Regions from separate parts of the Parasphingomonas frigoris genome, predicted to be linked through region 1. Evidence: predicted binding sites of a transcription regulator. Region 1 holds the regulator's gene; each other region holds the start of a gene.
What was found. The regulator LexA, encoded in region 1, represses DNA repair genes until DNA is damaged. The targets are predictions, from matches to a motif close to GTTCCNCNCTTGTTCT.
Positions count from the first base shown of each region.

Region 1 (7,454 bases):
TCTGGTCGGCGATCCGCCCCAGACTCTCGTCGCGCCCGAGCAGATCGAGCACATCGAAGATTCCGGGCGAGGTCTTGCGCCCGGTCAATGCGGCGCGCAGCGGCTGCGCAACCTGACCGAGCTTGACCCCCGCGGTCTCGGCGACCTGCCGGACCGCAGCTTCGAGCGTCTCCGTATCCCAGCTTTCGGTTGCGTCAAGCGCGACGTGAAGCTGAGCGAGTAACGCCCGCGCATCCGGGCCCAGCAGCGCCGTCACCTCGGCGTGCATTTCCAACGGCCGGACGTGGAAAAGAAAGGCTGTGCCCGCCGCCAGTTCGTTAAGGTTGGCAGCCCGCGGCTTGAGCGAGGCCATGCTGCGACGCAGGACATCGGCCTGCCGGACGGTAGGTTCGAAATCGAGCCGCGGGGTGATCAGCTCGGCAAGTCGGGCATCGTCCGCCTGCCGGATATATTGGCCGTTAAGGTTGTCGAGTTTCTTCAGATCGAACCGCGATGGTGATTTCCCGACACCGTCAAGCTCGAACCACGCGATCGCCTGTTCGCGGCTGATCACCTCGTCGTCACCATGGCCCCAGCCCAGCCGAAGCAGATAATTGTCGAGCGCTTCGGGCAGCACGCCGAGCTCATCGCGATAATATTCGACACCGACCGCGCCATGGCGCTTCGACAGCTTGGCGCCGTCCGATCCGTGGATCAGCGGGATGTGCGCATAGACTGGGTCGGGCCAGCCACCCTCGATGCTGTTCATCGCGCGGATGATCGGAAGCTGGCGAAAGGCGTTGTTGAGATGGTCGTCGCCACGAATCACATGGGTGACGCCCATGTCGTGATCGTCGACCACCACCGCGAGCATATAGGTCGGCGTTCCGTCCGAGCGCAGCAGGACGAGATCGTCGAGCTCGGCATTCTGGACCGTCACCGAACCCTGGACGCGATCCTCGATCGTCGTCGCGCCATCGAGCGGTGCCTTGAGGCGGACGACGAACGGGCGGTTTTCGTCCGACGAATCGATGTCGCGATAGGGGCTGCGCACCCGCAGCGGCTTCTTCGCTGCGTCCGCGGCGGCCCGCATTGCGGCGAGCTCGTCCTGCGTCAGATAGCAGCGATAGGCGTGGCCATGCTCGACCATCTGATGCGCGACGGCGGCGTGGCGCTCGGCCCGCGCGGATTGGAAAACCGCGTCGCCGTCCCAATCGAGCCCGAGCCAACTGAGCGAGGTGAGAATCGCATCGATCGCCGGCTGGGTCGAGCGCGCGCGATCGGTATCCTCGATTCGCAGCAGGAATTGGCCGCCATGGTGGCGGGCGTAAAGCCAGTTGAACAAAGCGGTGCGCGCACCGCCGATGTGCAGAAACCCGGTCGGCGAAGGCGCGAACCGGGTTACGACCTTGGTGTCGGATGCGCCGGCGGCGGGGGCCGCGGCGGGGTCAGATATTGCGCTCAATCGCGCATGCTCCCAGACTAGAGATTGGATGGCCGGATCAGCCTTGAGCGCCTCTAGCACGCACCTTCCCGCGCTTCAAATCGGCGCGATCCGGGGGGCGTTACGCGACTGCGCGAGACTGGCAGCGCAGAGTGGGGGGCAATTCGAAAGATGGCTCGACGCCGAGCGCGATCAACTGGTGCTCTGGCTGCCGGTCGCGCTGGGGGCGGGCGTCGCCTTGTGGTTCCTGCTGCCCGATTCCTCCGCATGGGCCGCCGTGGCGCTCGGGGCGCTGGCGATCGCGCTGCTGGCGGTTGCGCTCGGGCGCGGTGGGCGCGCGGCGAGGGTCGTCGCGGTCGGTGGCGTCGCGGTGGCGTTGGGGATCGGGCTGATCTGGCTGCGAGCCGAGCGCGTCGCGCATCCGGTGCTGCGCGAACCGGCGATCGTGACCTTCCTTGCCCGCGTCGAGCGCGTCGAGCCATTGTCGATGCGCGATCTGGTGCGCGTGCAACTGGCGCCGCTGCGCGTAGTCGCGGAGGCTGCGCCGAACGGACGCAGGCGCGCGCTGCCGGTGCTGCCGCCACGCGTCCGCGTCAATCTGGCGACGCTCGATGTGCCCGTGGGCCTCGCCTCCGGCGCGACGTTGCGGCTTTCCGCGCGATTGATGCCGCCGCCGACGGCGGCGGTGCCGGGAGCTTACGACTATGCGCGGACCGCTTGGTTCGACGGGATCGGCGCGACGGGGCGGGGTTTCGGACCAATCGCGATCGTGGCTGGGTCTGCCACGACCGGCGGTGGACTGCGGATGCGGCTGTCGCAGCATATCCAGACAAGCGTCGGCGGCGGCGGCGCGGGCGGGATCGCCGCCGCGTTGGTGACGGGCGACCAGGGCAGCATTCCGCTTGCCGATAGCGATGCGATGCGGCGGTCGGGGCTCGCGCATCTGCTGTCGGTCAGCGGGTTGCACATCACTGCAGCGGTCGGGGCGGTCATGCTGCTGGTCAGTCGACTCCTCGCGCTCAGCCCGTGGCTGGCGCTGCGGATGCGCGTGCCGTTGATCGCGGCGGCGGCGGGGGCGCTGGCGGCGATCGGCTATACCTTGCTGACCGGGGCCGCCGTGCCAACGATCCGCTCGTGCGTCGCGGCGCTGCTGGTGCTGGTCGCGCTGGCGCTCGGGCGCGAGGCGCTGACGCTGCGATTGGTCGCGGCGGGGGCGACGATCGTCCTGCTGCTCTTTCCAGAGGCGCTGGGCGGGCCGAGCTTCCAGCTGTCGTTTGCCGCGGTTGCCGCGATCGTCGCGTTGCATGAGCATCCGCGGGTCCGCGACTGGTTCGGCCCGCGCGAGCAAAGCCGGCTCGCTGCGGGCGCCCGCGCGTTCGCCTCGCTCCTGCTGACGGGGATCGTGGTCGAACTGGCGCTGGTGCCGATCTCGCTGTTCCATTTCCACAAGGCCGGGCTTTACGGCGCGATTGCCAATATAGTGGCCATCCCGCTCACGACCTTCGTGACGATGCCGCTCGAGGCGCTGGCGCTGCTTTTCGACGCGGTCGGCGCGGGGGCGCCCTTCTGGTGGCTGACGGCGCGCTCGCTCGATCTGCTGTTGTGGATCGCGCATGCGACCGCGGCGATCCCGGGCTCGGTCGCGCCGTTGCCCGCGATGCCGGCCGGGGCCTATGGCGTGATGGTCGCGGGTGGGTTGTGGATCGCATTGTGGCGCACGCAATGGCGGCGCTTGGGGGCTCTACCGTTGCTGATCGGGGCCGCGTGGGCGCTCGCGACCCCGCCGCCCGACCTTCTCGTCACCGGCGATGGACGGCATGTCGCAATCCGAACCGCCGATGGCGGGTTGGCGCTGCTGCGCGACCGGACCGGCGACTACACCGCCGACACGATGGCGGAAAATGGCGGGATTACGGACTTGCCGGTATTGCTGTCCGAGCAGCGAGACGCCCGCTGCAGCCGCGATCTGTGCCTGATGACGCGGATGGCTGGCGGGCGGCAGTGGCGCGTGCTTGCGACGCGAAGCGGCTATCTCGTTCCCACCGCCGATCTCGTCGCGGCCTGCGCGGAGGCCGACATCGTGATCAGCGAGCGGCGGTTGCCGCGGCGGTGCGCGCCGCACTGGCTGAGGCTCGATCGGCCGACGTTGGCGCGCACGGGCGGCATCGCTATTGCGTTCCCGTCGCGCTCGGTGCGGACCGTGCGCCACGCGGGCGACCGCCATCCGTGGATCGCGGCGACTGATGCCGGGGTGGTCCGCCGAGCACCACGGTGGAGACGACGTGGGAATACGCGGCAGGCGCACTGACGAATGGGCTGCGATCGCGACCTGCAGGCGCCGGCAGACGAACCGGGTCAGGATGCGCGCGACCAACGATGGCCTAGGCCAACGCGGTCTCGCGTCCCGCTGTGCGAGGTTCAGTCGTAGCGTCGCAGGATACCGGCCAGCTTGCCCTGCACCCGGACTTGCGCGGGGGCATAGCGCTGCGGATCATAGGCGCGGTTCGCCGGATCGAGCCGCACCATCGCGCCTTCGCGGCGGAAGAATTTGAGCGTGGCCTCGCTCTCCTCGATCAGCGCCACGACAATCTCGCCGTCGCGCGCGATGTCCTGGCGTTTGATCAGCGCGTAATCGCCATCGAGGATCCCGGCCTCGACCATCGAATCGCCCGACACTTCGAGCGCATAATGTTCGCCGCTGCCGAGCAGCGCGGCGGGGACGGCGAGCATTGATGCGCCCTCGAATGCCTCGATCGGCACGCCGGCGGCGATCCGGCCGTGCAGCGGGATCTCGATCACGTCGTTGGCGGGTTCGGGAACGTGGCGAACGTTGCTTGCAACCGGGCTCGGTGCGGCCGCCTTGCCTGCAGGCTTGGTGCCTCGCTCGGGCATCTTGAGCACTTCGAGCGCGCGGGCGCGGTTGGGCAGACGGCGGATGAACTGGCGTTCCTCGAGCGCGCTAATCAGGCGGTGTACCCCTGACTTCGATTTGAGATCGAGCGCTTCCTTCATTTCCTCGAAGGACGGCGAAACCCCGGTCTCGTCGAGCCGGTCGTTGATGAAGCAGATCAGCTCATGCTGCTTGCGGGTAAGCATCGCGGCGCCCTTTCGTCGGAACAGACGACGAACCTATACGGAACGAAAAATCGCCCGTCAAGCACGCCGCTCAGCCGAGGGCGAGGATTTCCACCGAGTCGCCGGCTTGCGCCGCAGGAGCATGCGGCGCGCGGACGATCAGGCAGTCGGAGCGGGCCAATGTGGCCAGCATCGACGAATCCTGACGCGCCGCCGAATGGACGCGACCGGCGCGGGTTTCGGCCCGCAGATAGTCCTGGCGATGGTCGTTGGCGGGGAGCGGTTCGCCGAGCGTCGCGAGGAAACGGCGCGGTGCGGGATCGGCCGCGCCACTCAGATGGGCGATGAGCGGACGCAGGAACAGGATCGCGGTAACGAACGCCGAGACGGGATTGCCGGGGAGGCCCAGCACGATCGTGTCGCGCAGTCGACCGGCGAGCATCGGCTTGCCGGGCCGCAGCGCGATTCGCCAGAAGTCGAGACTTCCGCCCGCGGCGGCGAGCGCCGGACGGATCAGATCATGATCGCCGACCGAAGCACCGCCGGTCGTCACCAGTATATCGGCGTCGACACGCGCGAAGGCATCCGTGATCACGTCGAGCCGGTCAGGCAGGATGCCGAGCTCGATCAGCGCGATGGGCAGGTCGGCGAGAAGCGCCGCGAGCATCGCGCCATTCGATTCCGGCAACCCGCCGTCGGTGAGCGCCGCGCCCGGTGCGACCAGCTCGTCGCCGCTCGCCACGATCGCGACCCGCAGCCGTCGAGCGACCTTCACGGCACCGTGCCCGGCGGTCGCGGCCAGCGCGATCCGCGCGGCCGTCAGCCGCTCGCCCTTCGCCACCAGCAGATCGCCGCTGCTGAAATCGAGCCCCTGGCGGCGGACGTTGCCGCCGCGCACCGGGCCCGTCCCCGTTAGCCGGACGACAGCACCGTCACGCACCGCCTCTTCCTGCACCAGCACGCTGTCGGCGCCCGATGGCATCGCCGCGCCGGTGAAGATTCGGACCGTCTCCCCGGTACCGACATGTCCGCTGAAAGCATGCCCCGCCGCGCTCTCGCCGATCAGCGCGAGCGGGCCTGGCAGATCATCGAAGCGGACCGCATAGCCATCCATCGCCGAGACGGCGGTGGCGGGCTGGGTCCGTAGCGCTACGATGTCGGCCGCCGCCCAGCGCCCGGCCGCGGCGGCGAGCGGGGCATCTTCGGTTGCAGGCGCGGATCCCAGCGCGAACAGCCGCGCCTGGGCGTCGGGAACGGAGAGCAGCGGCGGGCGGATCGGATCGGGCATGAGCGTCCTAATGCGGCACCGTGCAAAGCGTTGCACGGGCGTCAGCGGCGGATGCGGCGACTGCGCCTGACTGTCAAACGGGCAAAGGCCGCGGCGCTCGGCCTAGCGTCGCCGCCTAATCGGCCTGCCGAAGCGAACGCAGCCGGGCTTCGGTGCGGAAAGACCCGCCGCGACTAAAAAACCACAGGTCGCAGACAATGTTGCTGGCGATGGCGCGCTGTCATGAAAATGTCATACCTCCGGCCTAGCGGCGCGGCTGGGGGCAGACTTTACCACGCTGAAGATCGCTCGCCCCATCGCGCGCAAGGTCCGCAACGGATCGGCGCGCTCGCTTTTCGATGTCCGCAGAACATCCAACATCAAAGGGAATCGCATGTCCAAGTCGCTCGTCGTCAAATCCGCCTTGCTGGTCGGAACCGCCTTCGCCGCCGTTGCGAGCGCCAGCGTCGCGCAGGCGCAGGACGTGCCCGCTGCCACGAGCGTCGCAGCACCGGCAGAGGGCGACTCGCTCGGCGACATCGTGGTGACGGCGCAGCGCCGCAGCGAGAACCTGCAGAAAGTCCCGGTTTCGGTCGGCGTGCTGTCGGGTGCCGACCTGCGCACCTACACCTCGGGCGGCAGCGACACGCTGCTCGAACTCGCCAACCGCGTCCCCGGCCTCTACGCCGAGACGACCACCGGCAAGATCTTCCCGCGCTTCTACATCCGCGGCCTCGGCAACGTCGATTTCTACCTCGGCGCATCGCAGCCCGTGTCGATCATCCAGGACGACGTCGTGCTCGAGCATGTCGTGCTCAAGTCGAACCCGGTCTATGACGTCAACCAGATCGAAGTGCTGCGCGGGCCGCAGGGCACGCTGTTCGGCCGCAACACCACTGCCGGCATCATCAAGTTCGACACCAATCGCCCGACCAACGAGTTCACCGGCCGCGCGACTGCATCCTATGGCACGTACAACACCGTCAGCGTCGATGCCGGCGTCGGCGGCCCGATCGTCAAGGACGTGCTGAGCTTCCGCGTGTCGGGCCTGTATCAGCGTCGCGACAATTGGATCGACAACACCTTCAACGGCGTCAGCGACGACGGCACCGTCGGCGGCAAGGACAAGCTCGGCGGGTTCGAGGAGAAGGACATCCGCGTTCAGCTGATGCTGACTCCGCCCGACACCGGCTTCACCGGCCTGCTCTCGGCGCATGCGCGCGATTACAGCGGCACCTCGTCGATCTTCCATCGCGGTGCGATCACGCGCGGCACCAACGACGTCAGCGCCGCACCGCGCGCCAGCGTCGGCCTCGACGAAGGCAACAACAACCCGCAGGCGTACAAGACCTACGGTACCTCGTTCAACGCCAAGAACGATTTCGGCGGCGTCACGCTGACCTCGATCACCGCCTATGAGACGACCGCAGGCTACAGCCGCGGCGACACCGACGGCGGCGTCGGCGCCAACTATGCCGGCATCCGCTACACCGCGCAGAGCCAGGGCCGCGTCCGCGACCTCGACCAGCTGAGCGAGGAAGTCCGGCTGGCCAGCAACGGCAATGGTCGCTTCAAGTGGCAGATCGGCGGCATCTACTTCGAATCGCGCGACATCACCGAGTTCGCCCAGCGCGGCGTGTTCCTGCTCAACAATTCGTTCGGCACGGCACCCAACCCGAACAACTTCGT
Region 1 covers NZ_JAXOJQ010000002.1:117,174-124,627, reverse strand. The annotation lists gene gltX (glutamate--tRNA ligase) at 1-1,444, opposite strand, end outside; gene U1872_RS05815 (ComEC/Rec2 family competence protein) at 1,473-3,731, shown strand; gene lexA (transcriptional repressor LexA) at 3,842-4,519, opposite strand; gene U1872_RS05805 (molybdopterin molybdotransferase MoeA) at 4,590-5,786, opposite strand; gene U1872_RS05800 (TonB-dependent receptor) at 6,160-7,454, shown strand, end outside.

Region 2 (7,454 bases), on a different contig from region 1:
AGCCGCAAGCAGCTCGAGGACGATCTGCGCGGCGCGCTTGCCGGCAACCAATTTTCCGTCGCCTATCAGCCGGTGGTCAGCACGCGCACCGAACGGATCGTCGGCTACGAGGCGCTGCTGCGCTGGCAGCATCCGGAGCGTGGGCTGGTCAGCCCCGCCGAGTTCATCCCCGTCGCCGAGGATTGCGGGCTGATCGAGTCGATCGGCGAATGGGTGTTGCGCACCGCCTGCATCGACGCGGCGAGCTGGCCGCACGACGTGCGAGTCGCGGTCAACGTGTCGCCGATCCAGTTCGCCAATCCCGTGCTGCCCAGCCTGGTCACTGCCGCGCTGGCCAAATCGGGGATCGCGCCGGACCGGCTCGAGCTCGAGATCACCGAAGGCGTGTTCGTCGACGAGACCGCCAAGACCGAGCAGATGTTCAGGACGCTCAAGCGCTGCGGCGTGCGCCTCGCGCTCGATGATTTCGGGACGGGCTATTCGTCGCTCGGCTATTTGAAGAAAGCGCCGTTCGACAAGATCAAGATCGACCAGAGCTTCGTGCGCGGCGCGGCGATTGCGGGCAGCCGCAACGCCGCGATCATCCGTGCGATCGTCACGCTCGCCGACACGCTCGGCATGGAAACCACCGCCGAGGGGGTCGAGACGCATGACGAGGTAGCGCTGATCCGCGATCTCGGCTGCAGCCACATCCAGGGCTATGTCTATGGCAAGCCGGCGCGCGTCGCGGAAGTGCACGCTCAACTCGCCGCGAGCGGCGGCAAGGCGATCGCCACCGGCTACAACATCAGCCGTCCGCCGCGTACGACGATCCTGCGCCGCGCGCAGATCCAGGCGGGCGCCATCAGCGGCGAGGTGCGGATCCGCAACATCTCGGCCGGCGGCGCGATGATCGAGGGGATCGACGTCGAAGACAGCTGTGGCGAGATCGAGGTCCTCATCGAGCTGCTCGACGATCAGATGTTTCCAGCGACCCTGCGCTGGGCCGCCGGCGGCAAGGCCGGATTGCAATTCGCCGAAGCCTTCAACCTCGAACGGCTCGCGCCATCCGTGGAGACGGCGTCGCTTCCCCTGCGCAAGGCGGGCTGAGCGCAAACGCGTTGGGCGCCCTCCGTTGCGGAGGACGCCCGTTGCGGCCATGGCGCACCGTGGCGCGAGCGCGACTTGCGGTGGTCAGCCCGCGCTGTTGCCGGTTGCCGGCGGGGCGACGGGGGCCGCCGCGTTCGCAGAGGCTGGCGGCGGCGGCGGCGGCGGCGGCGGCGCGTTGCCGGCGTCCGGACCACCGTCCGGACCACCGTCCGGACCACCATCGGGTCCACGGTCCGGCCCAGCGCCGGGTCCGCGCGGTCCGCCGCCATGCGGGCCAGGCCGTCCGTCGGGTCCGCCCGGTCCACCCGGACCGCCGCGCGGCGGGCCCATCGGATGCAGCGCCACCACCTTGCCATCGGCGCCGACCAGGAACGAGGCGCGGATCATGCCGTGACGATACTGCCCCTGCACGGTCACCGCCTGCCCGGCGCGGATCAGCCCGGTGCCGTCGCCTTGTCGGCCGAAATCGACCAGCGCGCGCCCGCTGCCGTCGGTGACGACCGCCATCGGGCCGTAAAGCTCGGCGACCGTGCCGCGCACGCTGATCACGCCGCCGTCGTCGGCCAGCGCGCGGATCGCGACCGGCTTAATCGGCGCCATCTCGATCGAGGGGCCGGTCATCTGCGCGATCGTCGCGCCGCCGCCGACGCCGACCGCGAGCAACGCGGCGGCGACGAGCGCGGTGCGCACCGGCAGCTTGCGGGAGGCGCGGGGTTCGTCCATCGTGTCATAGCTGCCCTGCGGGCCTTCGATCTGGTCGGTCATCGTCTTTCTCCTTGTGAAGTGATGCCCCTTTCTAGCCAGGCAGCCCGGCACTGCGCTGAACTTGTCGGTTCATTCTCGGTTTAGCCTGCTGCCCTAGCCCCGCTCCGAAGGACGGAAAGAACATGCGCATCCTGCTGGTCGAAGACGACGTCGCGCTCGCCGAGGGCATCGCCAAGGCGCTGCGCGCCGAGCATTTCGCGGTCGACGTCGCCGCCAATGGCGAGGATGGCGCGCATCTCGGCGACACCGGCAGCTATGACGTCGCCGTGCTCGATCTCGGCCTGCCGCTCAAATCGGGGATCAGCGTGCTCGAGGAATGGCGCGCCGCCGGGCGCGTGCTGCCGGTGCTGATCCTCACCGCGCGCGACGGCTGGTCGGAAAAGGTCGCGGGGTTTCGCGCCGGCGCCGACGATTATCTGACCAAGCCGTTTCGCGTCGAGGAGCTCGTCATGCGGCTGCGCGCGCTGGTCCGCCGTGCCGCAGGGCATGCCGCCGCGCGGATCGTCGCCGGTCCGGTCGCCTTCGATGCGCAGACCGGGCAGGTCGAACTCGACGGCCTGCCGCTGCGGCTTACCGCGCTAGAATGGCGCGTGCTGTCGACGCTGATGCTGCGCCGTGGCGTGGTGGTCGACCGGCTCGACCTGCTCGATCATGTCTATGAAGGCGATGCCGATCCCGATTCGAACTCGCTCGAAGTGATCGTCGGGCGGCTGCGCAAGAAGATCGGCGCGGAGCGGATCGAGACGGTCCGCGGGCGCGGCTATCGCGTGGTGGAAGGGTGAGCTGCGTGCTTTTCCTCAGCGGAGCGCTTGCCAGCCTAAATGCGCCCCTCCGCTTCAGGGAAGGGGATGGGGGTGGGGCCGTGTCTCACCGAGCGTGTCGCTCGTTACTTCCCCACCCCAACCCAGTGCCGGGTCGGTCAGGCTCCCAGCCTGACCTAAACCGCGCGGGGCGCAGTTTACCCGGCACTCCTAAAGGGGAGGGGCTTGCAGTCAGTAAGCGGGCTCGAACCCCATGACCCTCCTCCCCCGCTCGCTCTACGGCCGCCTGCTCGCCACCGCGCTCGTCGCCACGCTCGTCGCGCTCGCCTTTGCCGCGGTGACGATCGGCGCGGTGCTCGATCGCTTCGTGACGCGCGGGCTCGACGACCAGCTCGACGCGCAGATCGCGGTGCTCGCGCAGGCGGTGCAGTCCGATGGGACGGTCGATCGCAGCCGCCTGATCCTCGCCGCGCCCTATGACGATCCGGCCGGTGGATGGGGCTGGCGGATCGATGCGCCGGGCCGGACGATCGCCTCGCCCGCAGCACCCGATCTCGATGCGATGCGCGCACCGCCGGCCCCGCCCCCCGATCCAGCGGGCGCGCAGCCGCCGCGCGACCCCAAGCATCACGCCGACCGCCGGGGCAACCGCGCGCAGGCGCTCGACTGGCGCGGGCGCGACGGGATGCGCCACGCGCGCAGCCTGACGCTCGCCACCCCGCGCGGGCCGGTCCGCATCACCGCCTCGGCGCCGCGCGCGATCGTCGATCGGCCGCTGCGCGCGGCGATGGCGCCGTTGCTCGGCTCGCTGCTGCTGCTCGGGCTCGCCCTCGCCGTCGCCACGCTCGTGCAACTGCGGATCGGCCTGCGCCCGCTCACGACGATGCGCGCGAGCCTCGCCGCGATCCGCGCGGGCACGGCGGCGACGCTGCCCGAGGATCAGCCGACCGAGCTCGCCCCGCTCGCGCACGAGATCAACGCGCTGCTCGCCGAAAATGCCGCCGCGCTCGCCAATGCGCGCGGCCATGTCGCCAACCTCGCGCACGGCCTCAAGACCCCGCTCGCGACGCTGGCGCTCGCGCTTCCCGAACATGACCCCGACGGGTCGCTGCGCGCGCAGGTCGCACGGATCGACCAGGCGGTGCGCCACCATCTCGGCCGCGCGCGCGCCGCGACGCCGGGTGGCGCGCTGCGGCTCGCCACGCCGCTCGCGCCGGTCGTCGCCGATCTCGTCAACGCACTCGCGCGGATCCATGCCGAACGCGGCGTGACGGCGACCGTCGCGATCGATCCGGCGCTGCGGGTCGCGGTTGATCGGCAGGATCTCGAAGAATTGATCGGCAATCTGCTCGACAATGCCTGGCGCTGGGCGACTGCGCGAATCACCGTCTCCGCCGCCCCCGCCCCCGACGCGCGCTTCGTCCGCCTCGCCATCGCCGACGACGGCGCCGGGATCGCGCCCGACGCCCGCGCTGCGGCCCTCGCCGCCGGGCAGCGACTCGACGAACGCGGCGACGGCCACGGCTTCGGCCTGTCGATCGCGCAGGAGCTGGCGACGCTCTATGGCGGCACGCTCGAGCTCGCGACCGCCGCCGCGGGCGGACTCGAAGCGATCGTCGCCCTGCCGATGGCGCGTTCCGCCGACGCGTGAAAAAATCGTCATGTTCCCGGTTCGGTCCCTTGCGTTTGAGCGAGGCCAGCTTTGACCGCGCGTCGCGCGATAGGTCCGCTTCGGCCAGGCCACGAACGGATTCAAATTAGCGACGAACCGAGTCCCTAAAGCGTCATTTACGCTATTGTGTCCTTGGACGAACCGGCACAATCTGTAGGGGTAGAGTTCGGGGGCGAACCCAAGCGCTAGTAGAACATCCACCGCATCCCTATCTTGCGGTAACGATCCATCCTGCGTTTGATACGCGCAGTGGTCCGTTTTTGTTCTCGCCGGTCGCCTTCGAAATGCTACGCTGGGAGCTCGCTCTCCGATTCGAACGGATCGGGAACGCAGGCGGTCCCTGCGACGGAACAGTGGATGAGTTTACAGGGACGCGGAACATGGATTTTCGGGATACCGGGGAAGTGAGTACGACTATGGCTACCGATGCAATCGAGGCGCTCGACGCAGGCGTGGCGGCACCGACCGATGGGAAGGGCACGGCCGATCGCAAGCTCGCCGCGCGGGGCGATTCGAAGGAAATCCACGCGCAGCTCTATCCTGTCGAGGTCGACCATTCGCGCGACGCGCTGCTGACCGATTTCGGCAAGGACACGCTCAAGGATCGCTATCTGCTCCCGGGCGAGACCTTCCAGGATCTCTTCGTGCGGGTGGCGTCGGCTTATGCCGATGACGCAGCGCATGCGCAGCGCCTCTATGGCTACATCTCGAAGCTGTGGTTCATGCCGGCGACCCCCGTTCTCTCGAACGGTGGCACGGGCCGCGGCCTGCCGATCTCGTGCTTCCTCAACTCGGTGCCCGACAGCCTCGGCGGCATCGTCGACACGTGGAACGAGAATGTCTGGCTCGCGTCGCGCGGCGGCGGGATCGGCACCTATTGGGGCAACGTCCGCGGCATCGGCGAGCCGGTCGGCCTCAACGGCAAGACAAGCGGCATCATCCCGTTCGTCCGCGTGATGGATTCGCTGACGCTCGCCATCTCGCAGGGCTCGCTGCGGCGCGGTTCGGCGGCGGTCTATCTCGACGTGTCGCACCCCGAGATCGAGGAATTCCTCGAAATCCGGAAGCCCAGCGGCGACTTCAACCGCAAGGCGCTCAATCTGCACCACGGCGTGCTGATCACCGACGCCTTCATGGAAGCGGTGCGCGCGGGTTCGGAATGGACGCTGACCAGCCCGAAGGACGGCTCGGCCCGCTCGACCGTCGATGCGCGCTCGCTCTTCCAGAAGCTCGTCGAAACGCGCCTCGCCACCGGCGAGCCGTACATCGTCTTCGCCGATCATGTGAACAAGGGCATGCCCAAGCATCACCGCGACTTGGGGCTCAAGGTCTCGACCTCGAACCTGTGCAGCGAGATCACGCTGCCGACCGGCAAGGACCATCTCGGCAACGACCGTACCGCGGTGTGCTGCCTGTCGTCCTTGAACCTCGAGACGTGGGACCAGTGGAAGGACGAAAAGGGCTTCATCGAGGACGTCATGCGCTTCCTCGACAACGTCCTGCAGGATTTCATCGACCGCGCCGAACCCGGCATGGAGCGCGCCGCTTACTCGGCGATGCGCGAGCGTTCGGTCGGCCTCGGCGTGATGGGCTTCCACAGCTTCCTCCAGGCGCGCGGCCTGCCCTTCGAGGGCGCGATGGCCAAGTCTTGGAACCTGCGGATGTTCAAGCACATCAAGGGCCAGGTCGACGAAGCCTCGATGCACCTCGCGATGGAGCGCGGTCCGTGCCCCGACGCCGCCGACATGGGCGTGATGGAGCGCTTCAGCTGCAAGATGGCGATCGCGCCGACCGCGTCGATCTCGATCATCTGCGGCGGCACCTCGGCGTGCATCGAGCCGATCCCGGCGAACATCTACACGCACAAGACGCTGTCGGGCTCCTTCTCGATCAAGAATCCGTATCTCGAGAAGCTGCTGATCGACAAATCGAAGAACTCGGACGCGATCTGGAACTCGATCCTCGAGCAGGGCGGCTCGGTCCAGCATCTCGACTTCCTCAGCACCGAGGAGAAGGATTGCTACAAGACGTCGTTCGAGATCGACCAGCGCTGGCTGATCGAGCTCCAGGCCGATCGTACGCCGTTCATCGACCAGTCGACCTCGCTCAACCTGTTCATCCCGGCCGATGTCGAGAAGTGGGACCTGCTGATGCTCCACTTCCGCGCGTGGGAGCTGGGCGTGAAGTCGCTCTATTACCTGCGCTCGAAGAGCATCCAGCGCGCTGGCTTTGCCGGCGGGGTCGAGAACGACAACACGATCGAGAAGCCGCAATACGAGTTCGAGACGACCGATTACGACGAGTGCCTGGCGTGCCAGTGAGCTAAATTCCCTCTCCCTACGGGAGAGGGAGGGAGCCGCGAAGCGGCGGAAGGGTGAGGACAGGATGCGGCTATATGCACGTCAGCCGGTCGGCACCGTTCCGCGCGCGCGGCGATTACGTCGCGAAGCACCAGAGCCGGAACGCCGGCTGTTGCGGGCGCTGCGCGAAAGCTTCCCGACGCTGAAGTGGCGCCACCAGGCGCCGGTAGGGCCGTTCTACGCCGACATCCTGTGCTTTTCGGAAAAGCTGGTGATCGAGGTCGATGGCGACACGCATGCCGATCGCGAGACGCGCGATGCAGGCCGGACCAAGATCATGGAAGCGGAAGGATTTCACGTGCTGCGCTTCTCAAACACCGACGTGGTGGCCAATACCGACGGCGTGATCGCGTCCATCTCCCTCTCCCTCCGGGAGAGGGAAGGGGCCCGCGCGGCGCAGCCGCGTGGGAAGGGTGAGGACAGCGCATACGGAAAGGGCAGCGCGGAATGACCCGCACTGCCCTCACCCGACCTCGCTACGCTCGGCCACCCTCTCCCAAAGGGAGAGGGGCTTTTAGCTTATTTCTCTTCTTCGAACGTCACCGCCACGTCGGCGTTGGCCGAGAGGCGCACCTTGCCGTCCTCGATATCGGCGACCAGGCCGAGCGAGATGTAGTGATGATGCCCTTCGTGGGCGGTCTTGCCCTCGTTGACCTGCGCGCCCGAATCCTTCTTCGTCAGCTTGATGCGGCCGCCCTCGACGTGGTCGACGGTGCCGACATGGACGCCGTCTGCGCCGATGACTTCGGCATGTTCCTTGATCTGCGATGCGTCGACCATGATGGTAGCTCCTGTGCTATGATTGCC
Region 2 covers NZ_JAXOJQ010000003.1:861,583-869,036, reverse strand. The annotation lists gene U1872_RS14490 (putative bifunctional diguanylate cyclase/phosphodiesterase) at 1-1,089, shown strand, start outside; gene U1872_RS14485 (hypothetical protein) at 1,174-1,854, opposite strand; gene U1872_RS14480 (response regulator) at 1,977-2,636, shown strand; gene U1872_RS14475 (sensor histidine kinase) at 2,869-4,266, shown strand; gene U1872_RS14470 (ribonucleoside-diphosphate reductase subunit alpha) at 4,668-6,608, shown strand; gene U1872_RS14465 (endonuclease domain-containing protein) at 6,673-7,098, shown strand; gene U1872_RS14460 (DUF2171 domain-containing protein) at 7,167-7,427, opposite strand.
Region 2: a site for LexA is predicted at 4,539-4,554, ahead of U1872_RS14470 (ribonucleoside-diphosphate reductase subunit alpha). Genes of this name have one in related genera too.

Region 3 (7,454 bases), on a different contig from region 1:
CGGTGTCGCGCGCCTCGCGCTCGACGACGGGATCGGGCCCGAGACGCGCTGGGAACCCGAGCCGGTGACGATTACGCTCGGCGACGTCGCCGTGCCGTTCCCGTCCGGCAGCTTCCTCCAGGCGACGCGCGAGGGCGAGGCGGCACTGGTCGCGGCGGTGCGCGAAGCGATCGGTGGCGCGCGGATCACCGCCGATCTGTTCGCCGGGCTCGGCACCTTCGCGCTGTCGATGCCGGGCAAGGTCTATGCTGCCGAGGCGGGCCGCGACGCGATCCTCGCGCTCAAGGCCGGCGCGGCGCAGGCCGGCCGCACGGTGTTCGCCGAACATCGCGACCTGTTCCGCCGCCCGCTGACCAGCGCCGAATGCGATCGCTTCGCCGCGATCGTGCTCGATCCGCCGCGGGCAGGGGCGAAGGAACAGATCGCCCAGCTCGCCGCCTCGAAGGTGCCGGTGATCGCCTATGTCTCGTGCAATCCCAGCAGCTTCGCGCGGGATGCGGAGATCCTGTCGAAGGGCGGCTATACGCTCGATTGGGTGCAGCCGGTCGGGCAGTTCCGCTGGTCAACGCATGCCGAGCTGGCCGCGCGGTTCAGCCGTCAGACGTAATCGGCGCGCAGGAAATAGAGGCCGTCGGGCGGCGCGTTGAGGCCGAGCCGCGTGCGATCCTTGGCCTCGAGCGCGGCAGCCATGTCGTCGGGCGACCATTTGCCTTGGCCGACCAGCGACAGGCACCCAACCATCGAGCGCACCTGATGATGCAGGAACGACCGCGCCGAGGCGAACACGCTGATGCGGTCGCCGTCCGCCACCACGTCTAGCCGGTCTAGCGTGCGTACCGGGCTGTCGGCCTGGCAATGCGCCGCGCGAAAGGTGGTGAAGTCATGCCGCCCTACGAGGTGCTGCGCGCCTTGCGCCATCGCGATCGGGTCGAGCGCCGTCGGCACGCGCCAGGCGAGGCCGCGCTCGACCGTCAGCGGCGCCCGCCGGGTGACGATGCGAAATTCGTAATGCCGCTTCACGCAGGAGAAACGCGCGTGCCAGTCGTCGGGGACGATCTCGCAGGCGACGATCGCAACCGGATCGGGCCGCAGCAGCGCGTTGAGCGCCTCCGCTAGCCGGAATGCGGCGATCTCGCGCGTGATATCGACATGCGCGCGCATCCCCAGCGCGTGCACGCCGGCGTCGGTCCGCCCCGCCGCCTGCACCGCCACGGTCTCGCCGGTGACAGAGTGGACTGCGCGTTCGATCGAGGCCTGCACGCTCGCGCCATTGTCCTGCCGCTGCCAGCCGACGAACGGACGGCCGTCATATTCGACCGTCAGCGCGAACCGCGTCAAAGCTGCGTCCCCGCGGGGATCGGGAAGCCGCGCAGCAGCTCGCCCGCGGTCATCGCGCCACGCCCGGCGCGCTGGAGCAGGGTAGGGCGGATCGCGCCGTCGGCGCAGGCGATGGTGAGCCGGTCGTCGAGCACAATGCCGACGCCCCGGCGCAGGCCGGGGCCGCCTGGTTGATCGGATACGCTCTCCTCCGGGCGATCCCGGCCTGCGCCGGGATGACGGTCAAGCTCGGCGCTGAGAACCCGCACGCGCTCGCCGGCGACTTCGAACCACGCCCCCGGCGGATTGAACCCGCGGACCTGCCGTTCGACCGCCGCCGCGCTTTGAGTGAAGTCGAGCCGCGCCTCGGCTTTGTCGATCTTGGCGGCGTAAGTCACGCCGACTTCGGGCTGCGTTTCGGGCGGATAGGCGGCGAGATCGCCCAGCACCTGCACCATCAGACGCGCGCCCATCGCGCTCAGTTCGTCGGTCAGCCCGCCTGCGGTCTTCGCGGCTATCAGCGTCGCATTGCGGAGCAGCACCGGCCCGGTATCGAGCCCGGCCTCCATCTGCATGATGCACACCCCCGTCTCGGCATCACCGGCGAGGATCGCGCGCTGGATCGGCGCGGCGCCGCGCCAGCGCGGGAGCAGCGAGGCGTGGACGTTGAGACAGCCATGTACCGGCGCGTCGAGGACCGCACGCGGCAGGATCAGGCCGTAAGCCGCGACCACCGCCAGATCCGCACCGAAGGCTGCGAACTCGGCCTGCGCGTCGGCATCGCGCAACGTCACCGGTGTCCGCACCGCGATCCCCAGCGCTTCGGCGCGCGCCTGTACGGGAGAGGGGGTGAGCGTCTTGCCGCGCCCGGCACGCCGTGGCGGCTGGCTGTACGACGCGACGACGTCGTGCCCGGCATCGACCAGTGCCTGCAGCACGGGGACGGAGAAATCGGGCGTGCCCATGAAGATGATCCGCATCCCGGCGCTTTGCGATCGGGCGACGGTAAACACAAGTGTCGTCGCCCCCGCGCAGGCCGGACCGTTGGGGGCGACGCGAAGCCGGGGCGACGCGCTAGTGACGAACGCTTCCGCGCGTCCTATCTCATGGCGATGGCCTCTCCCGAAATCGAAGCGCTGACCCAGGCCCTGTCCAAGCTTCCCGGCCTTGGCCCCAGGTCGGCGCGCCGCGCGGTGCTGCACCTGCTCAAGAAGCGCGAGGGCGCGCTGGCGCCGTTGCTTAATGCTTTGATGGCGGTCGAGGAAAACCTCTCAACCTGTTCGATCTGCGGCAATATCGACACGGCGAATCCGTGCGGAGTTTGCGCCGATCCGCGCCGCGATGCGCGCGCGTTGTGCGTGGTCGAGGAAGTTGCCGACCTGTGGGCGCTCGATCGCTCGCGGCTGTTTCCTGGGCGCTTCCATGTGCTCGGCGGGCGGCTGTCGGCGCTCGAGGGGGTTCGCCCGGAGGATCTCGCGATCGAATCACTCGTCCGCCGGATCGCCGATGGCGGCATCGACGAGGTGGTCCTGGCGATGAACGCCACGCTTGAGGGCCAGACCACGGCGCATTACATCGCCGAACGGATCGAACGCTTCCCGATCCGTATCACGCAGTTGGCGCATGGTTTGCCGGTCGGGGGTGAGCTCGATTATCTCGACGAGGGGACCTTGGCGCAGGCACTGCGGGCGCGGCGGCCGGTGGCTTGAAGCCCGCAAAGCGAAGAAAATTTCGTTCACGCGGAGACGCGGAGGAGAAGGCAGAAGAGGGAGTTTCACACGAAGACACGAAGGCACGAAGAGGTTGCGCCCGCCGCGCAGCGGCTCTCTAAATCGCTAGCCGCAGGGCTGCTGTTGCCCAGTGCGCGGGCGGTCATCCCGATAACGCTTCTCCGCGCCTTCGCGTAAACCAAATCTGCTTCTGCTTCGCGCCTTCGTGTCTTCGTGTGAATCAACCCTCCTTCTAAAACTTGACGCGCAGCCCGACCTTTCCTAGCTCGCGGGAATGGCTGTCCTAGAAATCCTTGAAGTCCCGCACCCCGGCCTCCGTGCCGTCGCCAAGCCCGTCGAGACGGTGGACGACGCCGTCAAGAAGATCGTCGCCGACATGTTCGACACGATGTACGACGCACGCGGCATCGGCCTTGCGGCAACGCAGGTCGGCATCGAGCAGCGCATCGTCGTGATTGACCTGCAGGAGCCCGAGTCCGCGGAAGAAGACGCCAAGCCGGTCCGCAAGCCGCTCGTCTACATCAACCCCGAGCTGATCTCGGTCAGCGAGGAAACCTCGTTCTACAACGAGGGCTGCCTGTCGATCCCCGAGCAATATGCCGAGGTCGAGCGCCCAACCGGCTGCCGCGCGCGCTGGCTCGACGAGCAGGGCGCCGCCCACGAGGGCGATTTCGACGGCCTGCTCGCAACCGCGCTGCAGCACGAGATCGACCATCTCAATGGCGTGCTGTTCATCGACCACATCTCGAAGCTCAAGCGCGACATGCTGCTCAAGAAGCTGACGAAGATGCGCAAGGCGGCGTGATCCGGGGGGCCTATCGCGCTTGGTGAGGCCGTGGCGGCCAATATTTCCGCCGATCGGTGAGGGCGTCCGCGCTTGCCGAGGGGCTTGCCGTCACCGACGCCAGGGCGTTTCCGGATCCTTCGTGGGGTCGGTGGATTATCGGAAATCCGTGACTTCGGCGGGCAGGGCGGCTTCGCCCGTCAGCTTCGTAATGAGCCGCTCGAGCAAGTAGACCCGGGATTCGAGGTCGCTCACCTTGCCCGACGCCATCAGCCCACCGATCACAAACCCGGCCGACGCGCCAATGCTGCCCGACACGAATATCGAAATCAGCACGAACATTGGCGAAAACCGTTCCATCGTACGCCCCCTCGTCAGCATAATACCGGGTTCGAGCAACGCCGTACCAAGGAAGCTTCCGCACCGATAGCCGCAAAAAGATTGATGTATTTTATGGTTTACGCAACCCGGGCGGCACGTGTTTTGCGCGCGTCCCGGACGGCGTCGCGCCACAGGGCATCGATCCCCCGCTAGAACAAGCCCTCGATCTCGCCGTTTGCCCCGAACCGGATCCCTTCCGCCGCCGGCACCCTCGGCAGGCCCGGCATCGTCATGATCTCCCCGCAGATCGCCACCACGAAGCCCGCGCCCGCGCTCAACCGTACCTCGCGCACCGGCACGACATGTCCCGTCGGCGCGCCGAGCTTGGCCGGATCGGTCGAGAAGCTGTACTGCGTCTTCGCCATGCACACCGGCAGATGCCCGAACCCCGCCGCCTCGAACCGCGCGAGCTGCGCCAGCACCGACGGCTCGGCGACGGCTTCCTCGGCGCGGTAGATCCGCGTCGCGACGGTGTTGATCTTGTCGAACAGCGAGAGGTCATCGGGATAGAGCGGCGCGAATTGTGACGGCGCGTCGGCCAGCGCGGCAACCTTGTCGGCCAGCGCGATCGCCCCCGCGCCACCCTCGGCCCAATGCGAGCACAGCACCGCCTCGCACCCCTGCGCGGCGGCGATCTCGTGGATTACCGCGACTTCCTCGGGCGTATCGCCATCGAAGCGGTTGATCGCCACCACCACCGGTACGCCGAAAGCCCGCACATTCTCGACATGCCGTGCGAGATTGACGCCACCGCGTCGCACTGCCTCGGCATCGCGCGCGCCGAGATCGGGCTTGGCAACACCCCCGTTCATCTTGAGCGCCCGTACGGTCGCCACGATCACCGCCGCCGCGGGCTTCAACCCGGCCTGGCGGCACTTGATGTCGAAGAACTTCTCCGCGCCCAGATCCGCGCCGAACCCGGCCTCGGTTACGACATAGTCGGCCAGCCCCAGCGCCGCGCGGGTCGCGATCACCGAATTGCAGCCATGCGCGATGTTGGCGAACGGCCCGCCATGGACGAACGCCGGCGTGCCTTCCAAGGTCTGGACGAGGTTGGGCTTGATCGCCTGGGCGAGCAGCACCGCCATGGCGCCATCGGCCTTGAGATCGCGGGCGGTCACCGCCTGCTTGCCCCGCGTATAAGCGACGACGATCCGCCCGAGCCGCGCCTCGAGATCATGCAAATCGGTCGCGAGGCACAGGATCGCCATCACCTCGGAAGCGACGGTGATGTCGAAGCCGCTTTCGCGCGGATAGCCATTGGCCGGGCCGCCGAGCGACTGGGCGATGTCGCGGAGCGCGCGATCGTTCATGTCGAGCACGCGCCGCCAGACGATCCGCCGCACGTCGATGTCGAGTGCATTGCCCCAATGGACATGGTTGTCGATCATCGCCGCGAGCAGATTGTGCGCCGAGGTGATCGCGTGAAAGTCGCCAGTAAAGTGGAGGTTGATGTCCTCCATCGGCACGACCTGCGCATAGCCGCCACCGGTCGCGCCGCCCTTGGTGCCGAAGCACGGCCCGAGCGAAGGCTCGCGCAGCGCGAGCATCGTCCTGCGTCCGGTCCGGTTGAGCGCGTCAGCGAGCCCGACCGACGTCGTCGACTTGCCTTCGCCCGCCGGCGTCGGGTTGATCGCGGTGACGAGGATCAGCTTGCCCTGTGTGGTGGCCGGGAGGGCGGCAAGGTCGATCTTCGCCTTGTGGTGGCCATAGGGCTCGACCGCTTTCGGCGGAATGCCGGCCGCCGCCGCAATGGCGCCGATGGGTTGCAGGGTTGCGGCGCGCGAGATGGCAATGTCGGTGAGCATACCTTGCCCTACCAAATCCCAAGCAAAAGGGCAGGTAGAGAATGATGACGCAGGATTGTGTCGGGGCATTACCGCTCGGTCCGTCGCGCGAGCATTTACCATCCGTCACGCGCGGGCTACTGGTTCGCTCAATGTTCCAGCGAGACCCAAGATGACCGGATTGACGATTGCCCTGCTTGCGATGGCCGCCTTGCTGATCGGGCTGGCGCTGGGCTGGGTGCTTGCCGGGCGCCCGCTCGCCGCCGTCCGCGCCGACGCCGCGGCGCGCGAGGCCGATTTCAAGCGCGCGATCGTCGATCTCGCCAGCGCCGAGGAGCGCGCCCGCGCCGCCGACCAGCTGCGCGCCGAGCTCACCGCGATCCGCAACGAGCGCGATATCGCCCGGCTCGAGAATACCGCGCTTAAAACGCATAGCTCTGCCTTCGAGAGCCGCCTCGCCGAGATGCGCGACGCCGACGAAGCGCGGCTCAAGATGGTACGTGAGACGCACGAGACGCGGATCGCCGAGCTGCTCCACGCCAAGGAGCTGCTCGCGACGCAGTTCGCCGAAGTCTCGAACAAATTGCTCACGGATGCGCAGGATATCTTCCTCAAGCGCGCCGACGAGCGCTTCCGCCAGTCCGAGGAAACGGCGGGCGCCAACCTCAAGTCGATGCTCCAGCCGGTCAGCGACCGCCTGCTGCGCTACGAGGAGGCTGTGACCAAGGTCGAGCTCGATCGCGTCAGCGCGTTCGATCAGCTCAAGGGCCAGATCGAGGGCCTGCGCGTCGGCCAGGAGAAGGTGTCGAGCGAGGCCGCCAAGCTCGTCAATTCGCTGCGCAACGCACCGAAGTCGCGCGGCCGCTGGGGCGAGCAGCAGCTGAAGAATGTGCTCGAAACCTGTGGCTTGTCCGAACATACCGACTTCCAGACTGAAGTCTCGGTCGCGAGCGGCGACGCCGACGAGCGCGCCGGCGGGCGGCTGCGCCCCGACGCGATCGTCAAGGTGCCCGGCGGGCGTGCGCTGGTGATCGACGCCAAGGTGTCGCTCAATGCCTATCAGGACGCATTCGGCGCGGTCGACGAGGAGGAGCGCGCGAAGGGCCTCGCTTTGCACGCTGCGGCGATGCGCGCACACGTCAACGGGCTCGGCAACAAGGCCTATTGGAGCCAGTTCGCCGACGCGCCCGATTACGTCATCATGTTCGTCCCTGGCGAACATTTCCTCTCGGCCGCGCTCGAGCAGGACCCGACCTTGTGGGACTTCGCCTTCGAGAAGCGCGTTCTGCTCGCGACGCCGACCAACCTCATCGCGATCGCGCGGACCGTCGCGGCGGTATGGCGTCAGGAGCGGCTAGCGAAGGAAGCCGCCGAGATCGGCCGGCTCGGCAAGGAAATGCACGACCGCCTCGCCAAGGTGGCCGACGATCTGCGCAAGGTCGGGGCAGGGCTCAA
Region 3 covers NZ_JAXOJQ010000001.1:708,038-715,491, reverse strand. The annotation lists gene U1872_RS03335 (class I SAM-dependent RNA methyltransferase) at 1-607, shown strand, start outside; gene truA (tRNA pseudouridine(38-40) synthase TruA) at 598-1,338, opposite strand; gene fmt (methionyl-tRNA formyltransferase) at 1,335-2,297, opposite strand; gene recR (recombination mediator RecR) at 2,430-3,026, shown strand; gene def (peptide deformylase) at 3,322-3,852, shown strand; gene U1872_RS03310 (hypothetical protein) at 3,988-4,173, opposite strand; gene U1872_RS03305 (formate--tetrahydrofolate ligase) at 4,362-6,020, opposite strand; gene U1872_RS03300 (DNA recombination protein RmuC) at 6,172-7,454, shown strand, end outside.
Region 3: a site for LexA is predicted at 6,143-6,158, ahead of U1872_RS03300 (DNA recombination protein RmuC). Genes of this name have one in related genera too.